One region of the Streptomyces sp. NPDC107538 genome, then DNA from elsewhere that is predicted to be linked to it. Evidence: riboswitches for the same ligand, from Rfam matches in the RefSeq annotation. Region 1 holds a riboswitch; the other holds the start of a gene.
What was found. Region 1 has a riboswitch for glycine ahead of gcvP (aminomethyl-transferring glycine dehydrogenase). Riboswitches for the same ligand answer to the same signal wherever they lie in the genome.

Region 1 (4,303 bases):
TTGCTCGGGGTGGGGGTCAGTGGGCTCGCCGACTACACGCAGGAGGACCTGTTCGCGCAGGCGGCGGGGGAGCCGGAGTTCGTGGAGGAGGAGGCGGTGGCCGCGGAGGTGCCTGTGGCGGAGATGAGCGCGGGGGCCGAGCGGCAGTGGCGGGCCGGGCATGACGTGCGGCATGTCGAGTACGGGCACGGGTGGGTGCAGGGGAGTGGGCTGGGGCGGGTGACCGTGCGGTTCGAGAGGCCGGACGACTTGGGGCCCGGGCGTGTACGGACCTTCCGGACCGATGACCCGGGGCTGGAGCCGGCGGAGCCGTTGCCGTTGGTGCGGGGCTGAGGCCGCCGGGGTCGGGGGGTGGGGGTGGGGGTGACGAGGGTGGTCGGCTGCGGGTGTGTGGGGGTTCTCGCGCAGTTCCCCGCGCCCCTGAAAAACACGGTCCTGCGGGCCGGAGGCGTCGGGGCCAGCCTCGATTTTCGGGTCAGGCGTCGTCCTGGCCTGCCACGTGGCCGAAGTCGTGGTCCACGGGTGGGGGCGGGGCTATGTCGAGGCCGTAGTGGTGGTAGAGCTGGAGTTCTTGTTCGGGGGAGAGGTGGCGGCCCACGCCGAAGTCGGGGGCGTCCTTGATGAGGGCGCGGTCGAAGGGGACGTGGAGGGTGCCTTCGACGAGTTCGCTGGGCTCCAGGGGGACGAAGGCGTCGCGGCCGAAGAGGCCCATGCGTATCGCGGCCCACTCGGGGACGCCGGTCGCGTCGTCGAGGTAGACCTCGTCCACGGTGCCGATCTTGCTGCCTTTGCGGTCGAACGCCTTGCGGCCGATCAGATTGCGCGGATCGATGTCGGTCTGCACGGGCCCTCCATGTGGTCGCAAAGGGGTGGCGCATCGTGTCTCATCCCTACGAAAAGCCACATCGGGGGCGGCGGCCACTCGAAGACCCGTGCGTCGACCGCGCTGATACGCTGGCAGCGGCTGTCGACCCCGTGCGGGAGAGTCCTCCGGACACCATCCGGAGGCGCCGAAGGAGCAACTCCTCCCCGGAATCTCTCAGGCTCACGTACCGCACGGACGAGGTCACTCTGGAAAGCAGAGCGGGTGTCACGGCTTCCGCTCTCACCGACGGTGAAAGCCGGTCCGTACCTGGACCGGTGAAGCTCTCAGGTCGAGATGACAGAGGGGGAGGCCGTTCGGGCACCTGTGCCGTGGTGCCCCTCGAAGGTCGTGTCAGACCAGGAGGCCTCCGTAATGACCGCCCATCGCATTCCGCTCTCCGAACTCGAACAGGGAATCCCCTTCGAGCGGCGCCACATCGGCCCCGACGTCGAGGCCCGGGCCAAGATGCTCGCGCATGTCGGGTACGGCTCGCTCGACGAGCTGACGGCGGCCGCGGTCCCGGATGTGATCAAGAACGCCGAGGCGCTGGATCTGCCGGGCGCGCGCACCGAGGCCGAGGTCCTCGCCGAGCTGCGTTCGCTCGCGGACCGCAACCAGGTGCTGGGTTCCATGATCGGGCTCGGGTACTACGGGACGTTCACACCGCCCGTCATCCTGCGCAACGTGATGGAGAACCCGGCCTGGTACACCGCCTACACGCCGTACCAGCCCGAGATCTCCCAGGGACGGCTGGAGGCGCTGCTCAACTTCCAGACCGTCGTCGCCGAGCTGACCGGGCTGCCCACCTCCGGGGCCTCGCTGCTGGACGAGGGGACCGCCGCCGCCGAGGCCATGGCGTTGTCCCGGCGCATGGGGAAGAACAAGAAGGGGCTGTTCCTCGTCGACGCGGACGCGCTGCCGCAGACGATCGCCGTGATCGAGACCCGTGCCGAGCCGACCGGCGTCGAGGTCGTCGTGGCCGACCTCAGCCAGGGGATTCCGGCCGAGATCGCCTCCCGTGAGATCAACGGGGTGCTGCTGCAGTACCCGGGCGCCTCCGGTGTCGTACGTGATCTGAAGCCGGTCGTCGAGCAGGCGCACGAGCTCGGTGCGCTCGTCACCGTCGCCGCCGATCTGCTGGCCCTGACGCTGCTGGTCTCGCCCGGTGAGCTGGGGGCCGACATCGCGGTGGGGACGACGCAGCGGTTCGGTGTGCCGATGGGCTTCGGCGGGCCGCACGCGGGCTACATGGCCGTACAGGAGAAGTTCGCGCGCAGCCTGCCCGGGCGGCTCGTGGGCGTCTCCGTGGACGCGGACGGGCACAAGGCGTACCGGCTCGCCCTGCAGACGCGGGAGCAGCACATCCGCCGGGAGAAGGCGACCAGCAACATCTGTACGGCACAGGTGCTGCTCGCCGTGATGGCCGGGATGTACGCCGTCTACCACGGACCCGAGGGGCTGCGGACCATCGCCCGGCGTACGCACCGCTACGCCACGGTGCTCGCCGCGGGGCTCACCGCCGGTGGGATCGAGGTCGTACACGGGGCGTACTTCGACACGCTCACCGTGCGGGTGCCGGGACGGGCCGGTGAGGTCGTGGCCGCCGCCCGCGAACATGGCGTGAACCTGCACCTGGTGGACGCCGACCTGGTGTCGATCTCCTGCGACGAGACCACCACCCGGGCCCAGCTGGGCGCCGTATGGACCGCGTTCGGGGTGGAGGGGGACGTCGAGGCCCTCGACGCCGCGGCCGAGGACACGCTGCCCGAGGGGCTGCTGAGGTCGGACGACTACCTCACGCACCCGGTGTTCCACGAGTACCGCTCCGAGACCGCGATGCTGCGCTATCTGCGCCGGCTCGCCGACCGGGACTACGCGCTGGACCGGGGCATGATCCCGCTGGGCTCCTGCACGATGAAGCTCAACGCGACCACCGAGATGGAGCCGGTGACCTGGCCGGAGTTCGGGCAGCTGCACCCGTTCGCGCCCGCCGGGCAGGCGCAGGGGTATCTGACGCTCATCCGGGAGCTGGAGGAGCGGCTCGCGGAGGCCACCGGGTACGACAAGGTGTCGTTGCAGCCGAACGCGGGCTCGCAGGGTGAGCTGGCCGGGCTGCTGGCCGTACGTGGTTACCACCGGGCCAACGGGGACGAGCAGCGGGTCGTGTGCCTCATCCCGTCCTCCGCGCACGGCACCAACGCCGCGAGCGCCGTAATGGCAGGCATGAAGGTCGTCGTCGTGAAGACCGCCGAGGACGGTGAGATCGACGTCGAGGATCTGCGGGCGAAGATCGAGCAGTACCGCGACGAGTTGTCCGTGCTGATGATCACCTACCCGTCCACGCACGGGGTGTTCGAGGAGCATGTGGCCGACATCTGCGCGCAGGTGCACGACGCGGGCGGTCAGGTGTACGTCGACGGCGCCAACCTCAACGCGCTGGTGGGGCTCGCCAAGCCGGGGCACTTCGGTGGTGACGTCTCGCACCTCAACCTGCACAAGACGTTCTGCATCCCGCACGGCGGGGGTGGGCCGGGCGTCGGTCCGGTGGGGGTGCGCGAGCACCTGGCGCCGTACCTGCCCAACCACCCGCTGCAGCCCGCGGCCGGTCCGGAGACGGGCGTGGGCCCGATCTCGGCGGCGCCCTGGGGGTCGGCGGGCATCCTGCCGATCTCCTGGGCGTACGTCCGGCTCATGGGCGGTGAGGGGCTCAAGCGGGCCACGCAGGTGGCGGTGCTCAGCGCCAACTACATCGCCAAGCGGCTGGAGCCGCACTACCCGGTGCTGTACACCGGCCCCGGCGGGCTCGTGGCGCACGAGTGCATCGTCGATCTGCGGCCGCTGGCCAAGTCGACCGGGGTGAGCGTCGACGACATCGCCAAGCGGCTGATCGACTACGGCTTCCACGCGCCGACGATGTCGTTCCCCGTGGCCGGGACGCTGATGATCGAGCCGACCGAGTCGGAGGACCTCGGCGAGCTGGACCGGTTCTGTGACGCGATGATCGCGATCCGCGCGGAGATCGAGAAGGTCGGCTCGGGCGAGTGGCCGGCGGACGACAACCCGCTGCGCAACGCCCCGCACACCGCCGCCGCGCTCGGCGGCGACTGGGAGCACGCCTACACGCGCGCGGAGGCCGTCTTCCCGGCCGGGGTCTCGCCCGCCGACAAGTACTGGCCGCCGGTGCGCCGGATCGACCAGGCCTACGGTGACCGGAACCTGGTCTGCTCCTGCCCGCCGCTGGACGCTTACGAAGAGTAGTCGGACGCGGATACGCGTCGGGGCCGGTTCGGAGAGTGCTTCTCCGGCCGGCCCCTCTTCTGTCCGGGCGGACGTCCTGTGCGGGGACGCTCACCCTGTGCGCACGTGAGTGCGGCTCAGGCGGCTGTCACCACGCCCATCGGGCGGTGCGGTGCGATGATCTGGCCGTCCGGCAGGAGC
Region 2 (4,303 bases), on a different contig from region 1:
CTCGTCGGCGATCCGCCGGAACTCCGCGAAGTCCAGCTGACGCGGGTACGCCGACCAGCCCGCGATGATCACCTTCGGCCGGTGCTCCTTGGCGAGCTTCTCCAGCTCGGCCATGTCCACCAGCCCGGTGGCGGTGTCGACGTGGTACGCGACCACGTCGAACTGCTTGCCGGAGAAGTTCAGCCGCATCCCGTGGGTCAGGTGCCCGCCGTGGGCGAGGTCCAGCCCGAGGATCGTGTCGCCGGGCTGGGCCAGCGCGAACAGCGCGGCCTGGTTGGCGGAGGCCCCCGAGTGCGGCTGGACGTTGGCGTACTCGGCGCCGAACAGATCCTTCACCCGGTCGATGGCGATCTGCTCGGTGACGTCGACGTGCTCGCAGCCGCCGTAGTAGCGGCGGCCCGGGTAGCCCTCGGCGTACTTGTTGGTGAGGACCGTGCCCTGGGCCTCCATCACCGCGACCGGAGCGAAGTTCTCCGAGGCGATCATCTCCAGGGTCGACTGCTGGCGGTTCAGCTCGGCGTCGACGGCGGCGGCGACCTCCGGATCCAGCTCGTGCAGGGGCGTGTTCAGAAGCGACATGCGTACGACCTCAGTACTCTCAAGTCTTCTCAGCCGGCGGTGTGGGCGACGTACTCGTCGGCGGAGAGCAGATCGTCCGGCTCCTCCGCGACACGTACCTTGAACAGCCAACCGCCCTCGAACGGGGCGGTGTTCACCAGCGACGGGTCGCTGACGACGTCCTCGTTGATCTCGGTGATCTCACCGGAGACCGGCGAGTACAGGTCGCTGACCGACTTCGTGGACTCCAGTTCGCCACAGGTCTCGCCCGCGGTCACCGTGGAGCCCACCTCGGGAAGCTGGGCGTAGACGACATCGCCGAGCGCGTTCGCCGCGAACTCCGTGATGCCGACCGTCGAGACGCCGTTCTCGGCGCCCGACAGCCACTCGTGCTCCTTGCTGTAGCGCAGCTGCTGGGGGTTGCTCATGGCCTGAATTCTCCTGTACGCGGGGGAGTGCTGATGAAGGGGGGACTGCTGAGACCGCTGATGAGCAGCGGAAAGGTGCGCGGGGTCACGCCCGGGGCGGACGACCTCGCGCCCAGTGTCTACTTCTGGCGCTTGTAGAACGGCAGCGCCACGACCTCGTACGGTTCGTGGCTGCCCCGGATGTCCACACCCACACCGGTGGTGCCCGGCGCGGCGTGCGTGGCGTCGACGTACGCCATGGCGATGGGCTTCCCCAGGGTCGGGGAGGGCGCCCCGGAGGTGACCTCTCCGACGACCTCGCCACCGGCGACGACCGGGTACCCGGCGCGCGGCACCCGGCGGCCCTCGGCGACGAGGCCGACGAGGACGCGCGGCGGGGCGGTCTCCGCCTTCTCGGCGGCCTCGGCCAGCGCCGTACGCCCGACGAAGTCGCCCTCCTTCTCGAACTTCACGACCCGCCCGAGCCCGGCGTCGAAGGGCGTCAGCGAGGTGGACAGCTCATGCCCGTACAGCGGCATCCCCGCCTCCAGGCGCAGCGTGTCCCGGCAGGACAGCCCGCAGGGCACCAGGCCGACGCCCTCGCCCGCCTTGGTCAGTGCCTGCCACAGCTCGACGGCGTGCTCCGGCTTCACGAACAGCTCGAAGCCGTCCTCGCCGGTGTACCCGGTGCGCGCGATCAGCGCCGGGACCCCGGCGACCGTGCCGGGCAGCCCCGCGTAGTACTTCAGGCCGTCGAGGTCGGCGTCGGTGAGGGACCTGAGGATCCCGGGTGACTCCGGGCCCTGGACGGCGAGCAGCGCGTACGCGTCGCGGTCGTCGCGCACCTCGGCGTCGAAGCCGGCGGAGCGCTCCACGAGCGCGTCCAGCACCACCTGGGCGTTGGAGGCGTTCGCGACGACCAGGTAGGTCGAGGAACCGGCCTCGGTGTCGTCCAGCCGGTAGAGGATCAGGTCGTCGAGGATGCCGCCGTCCTCGCGGCAGATCATGGTGTAGCGGGCCCGGCCGACGCCGACGCTCCCGATGTTCCCCACGAGGGCGTGGTCCAAGAGGGCCGCGGCCCCCGGTCCGGTCACCGTGATCTCGCCCATGTGGGAGAGGTCGAAGAGTCCGGCCCGCGTACGGACGGCGATGTGCTCGTCGCGCTCGGAGCCGTAGCGCAGGGGCATGTCCCAGCCGGCGAAGTCGGTCATCGTCGCGCCGAGCGAGCGATGCAGGGCGTCGAGCGCGGTCAGGCGGGGTTCACTGCTCATCGGACGGTTGTCTCCCAAGGCATGACGGGCGAGGTCGATCCTCCCCATCTGTCATCGGAACCTGAGAGGTTCGCCATGACCGCGGGGGACATGACTTGCACCTTGGGTGGGGCCACCGGAGGGGCGGCCCGCTTTTCAGATGTGCCTCGCCCGCGCGGTAACGGGGCCTGAGAGATTCAAGGGAGGGACTTGCTCCTTCGGCGCCCCAGCGAAGTGCTGCTGGGAACTCTCCCGCGCGGATTCAAGCGGCCGGTATGCAGTTGGCGCGGACATCATCGCACGCATCGACGTGGGGCGGCAGGGGGAGCTTTCAAGGCAGACACGGCGGTCCGTAGCACTCTTGTGGCAATACGAGGACTGAACCAGGAGGGATCGGGCATTACCTTCTCTTTACAGTCTGTGGGGATGGGACCTCCATACCCCTGGGGAGGACGGTCACGGTGAACAGGACCACGGCGTATGCGACGACGTCGGGCATCGCGATGCCCAAGCAGCCCGTCGCACCGGTCGGTGAGGCGTGCGGCCCGTTCCCGAGGGCGGTCGTCCGGGACCTCAGGGAGCGTGCCGGGCGCAGCCCGCACGGACTGTCCTTCGGCCCGGAGGACCTGGTGGTGGTCACCGGGCTCCCCGGCAGCGGCAAGTCGACCCTGATGCGACGGGCCGTGCCCGGCGTCCGGATCGACTCCCAGGACACCCGCGACCGCTTCGACGCGCGCTTCGCCCGCCACCTGCCGTACGCGGCCTACCGGCCCTTCGTGCGCCTCGCGCACTACGCGGGGCTGCGGCGCGCTCTCCGCTCGGGGGAGGGCGTCGTCGTCCACGACTGCGGGGCGCAGGCGTGGGTCCGCAGCTGGCTCGCGCGCGAGGCCCGCCGGCGCGGCGGCACCCTGCACCTGCTGCTGCTGGACGTCACGCCCGGGGAGGCGCGGGACGGACAGCGGGAGCGCGGGCGGGGGGTGTCACGGTACGCGTTCGCCCGGCACCGGGGTGCGATGACCCGGCTGCTGCGGGCCGTGGAGAAGGGGAGGCTGCCCCAGGGGTGCGGGGCCGCGGTGATCATCGACCGTGCCGCCGCGGACGTCCTGAAGCGGATCGACTTCGTGGGGTGAGCCCTGGAGGGGCGCGCTCCCGGGCCGGAAGCAATTAAGGTGCAGCTACAACAGCATCACGGAGCAAAGCGGTAGGCAGCAGATGGACTTCCCGGCGGACTTTCCGGCACAGGCGTATCCCCATGGGCACGGCGGGTGGCCCGGCAACGAGCTGGAGGAGGTGCTGTCCGCCTCGCTCGGGGTGCCCCAGGCCGGGGCCCGGATCGTGGAGGTGCTGGCCCGCAGCTTCGTCTGGGTGCCGCTGCCGGAGGGCGGCGGGCCGCGGAGCGGTCAGCTGGACCTGCCGACCATGGAGTTCGACGGGCAGGCGTACGTACCGGTCTTCAGCTCCGAGGAGCAGTTCCGCCAGGTCGTCGGCAACCACATGTCGTACACGATCGCCCCGGCCGTTGAGTTCGCGCGCGGGCTGCCCCCGCAGATCGGCCTCGCCCTCAACCCGGACGGTGTCGTGGGCATCCCGCTGCCGCCGCCTGCCGTGGCCGAACTGTGCCGGGCCGGGCGCACCCCGCTCGACGGCTCGGCGAACGGCGCCCGGGTCCGGCTCCACGAACCGGACTGGCAGGACGACCCCGTCGACTTCCTCGCCGCCGCGTCCGCCGAGTTCGCCGCCACCGGAGCCGTCCTCTCCGCCCGCCGCTGCCTCGCCACCATCGAGACCGCCGACCCCGTCATGTTCATCGGCGTCGACCTGGTCTCCTGGGAGGCCGACCGCGCCCTCCCCCTGGCCGCCCTCGGCCGAGCCCTCGCCAAGGCCCCCGTCCCCTGGCCCGTCAACATGGTCTTCCTGGACGTGGCCCAGGACCCGGTGGGCGACTGGCTCCGCGAAAAGGTCCGCCCCTTCTACCAACAGGGCTACTGACCAGCGCGCCTGTCCGGTGTCCGTAACCCCCGAGCCCCGACTGGCTCAACCTGTCCACCACCTAAGCTGTTCCCAAAACCAAGGTCCAACACCGAAGGG

Region 2: linked by a shared signal. The riboswitch ahead of gcvT (glycine cleavage system aminomethyltransferase GcvT) and the one ahead of gcvP (aminomethyl-transferring glycine dehydrogenase) in region 1 are both predicted to bind glycine.

What each region holds. Positions count from the first base shown of each region.
Region 1 is NZ_JBVKAY010000019.1:138,184-142,486, reverse strand. It holds gene ACZ7MG_RS39560 (DNA polymerase IV) at 1-333, shown strand, start outside; gene ACZ7MG_RS39555 (PRC-barrel domain-containing protein) at 476-844, opposite strand; glycine riboswitch at 969-1,065, shown strand; gene gcvP (aminomethyl-transferring glycine dehydrogenase) at 1,238-4,123, shown strand; gene ACZ7MG_RS39545 (DUF5999 family protein) at 4,240-4,303, opposite strand, start outside.
Region 2 is NZ_JBVKAY010000020.1:60,238-64,540, reverse strand. It holds gene glyA (serine hydroxymethyltransferase) at 1-579, opposite strand, end outside; gene gcvH (glycine cleavage system protein GcvH) at 609-986, opposite strand; gene gcvT (glycine cleavage system aminomethyltransferase GcvT) at 1,106-2,236, opposite strand; glycine riboswitch at 2,275-2,381, opposite strand; glycine riboswitch at 2,382-2,480, opposite strand; gene ACZ7MG_RS39855 (AAA family ATPase) at 2,677-3,345, shown strand; gene ACZ7MG_RS39850 (enhanced serine sensitivity protein SseB) at 3,428-4,204, shown strand.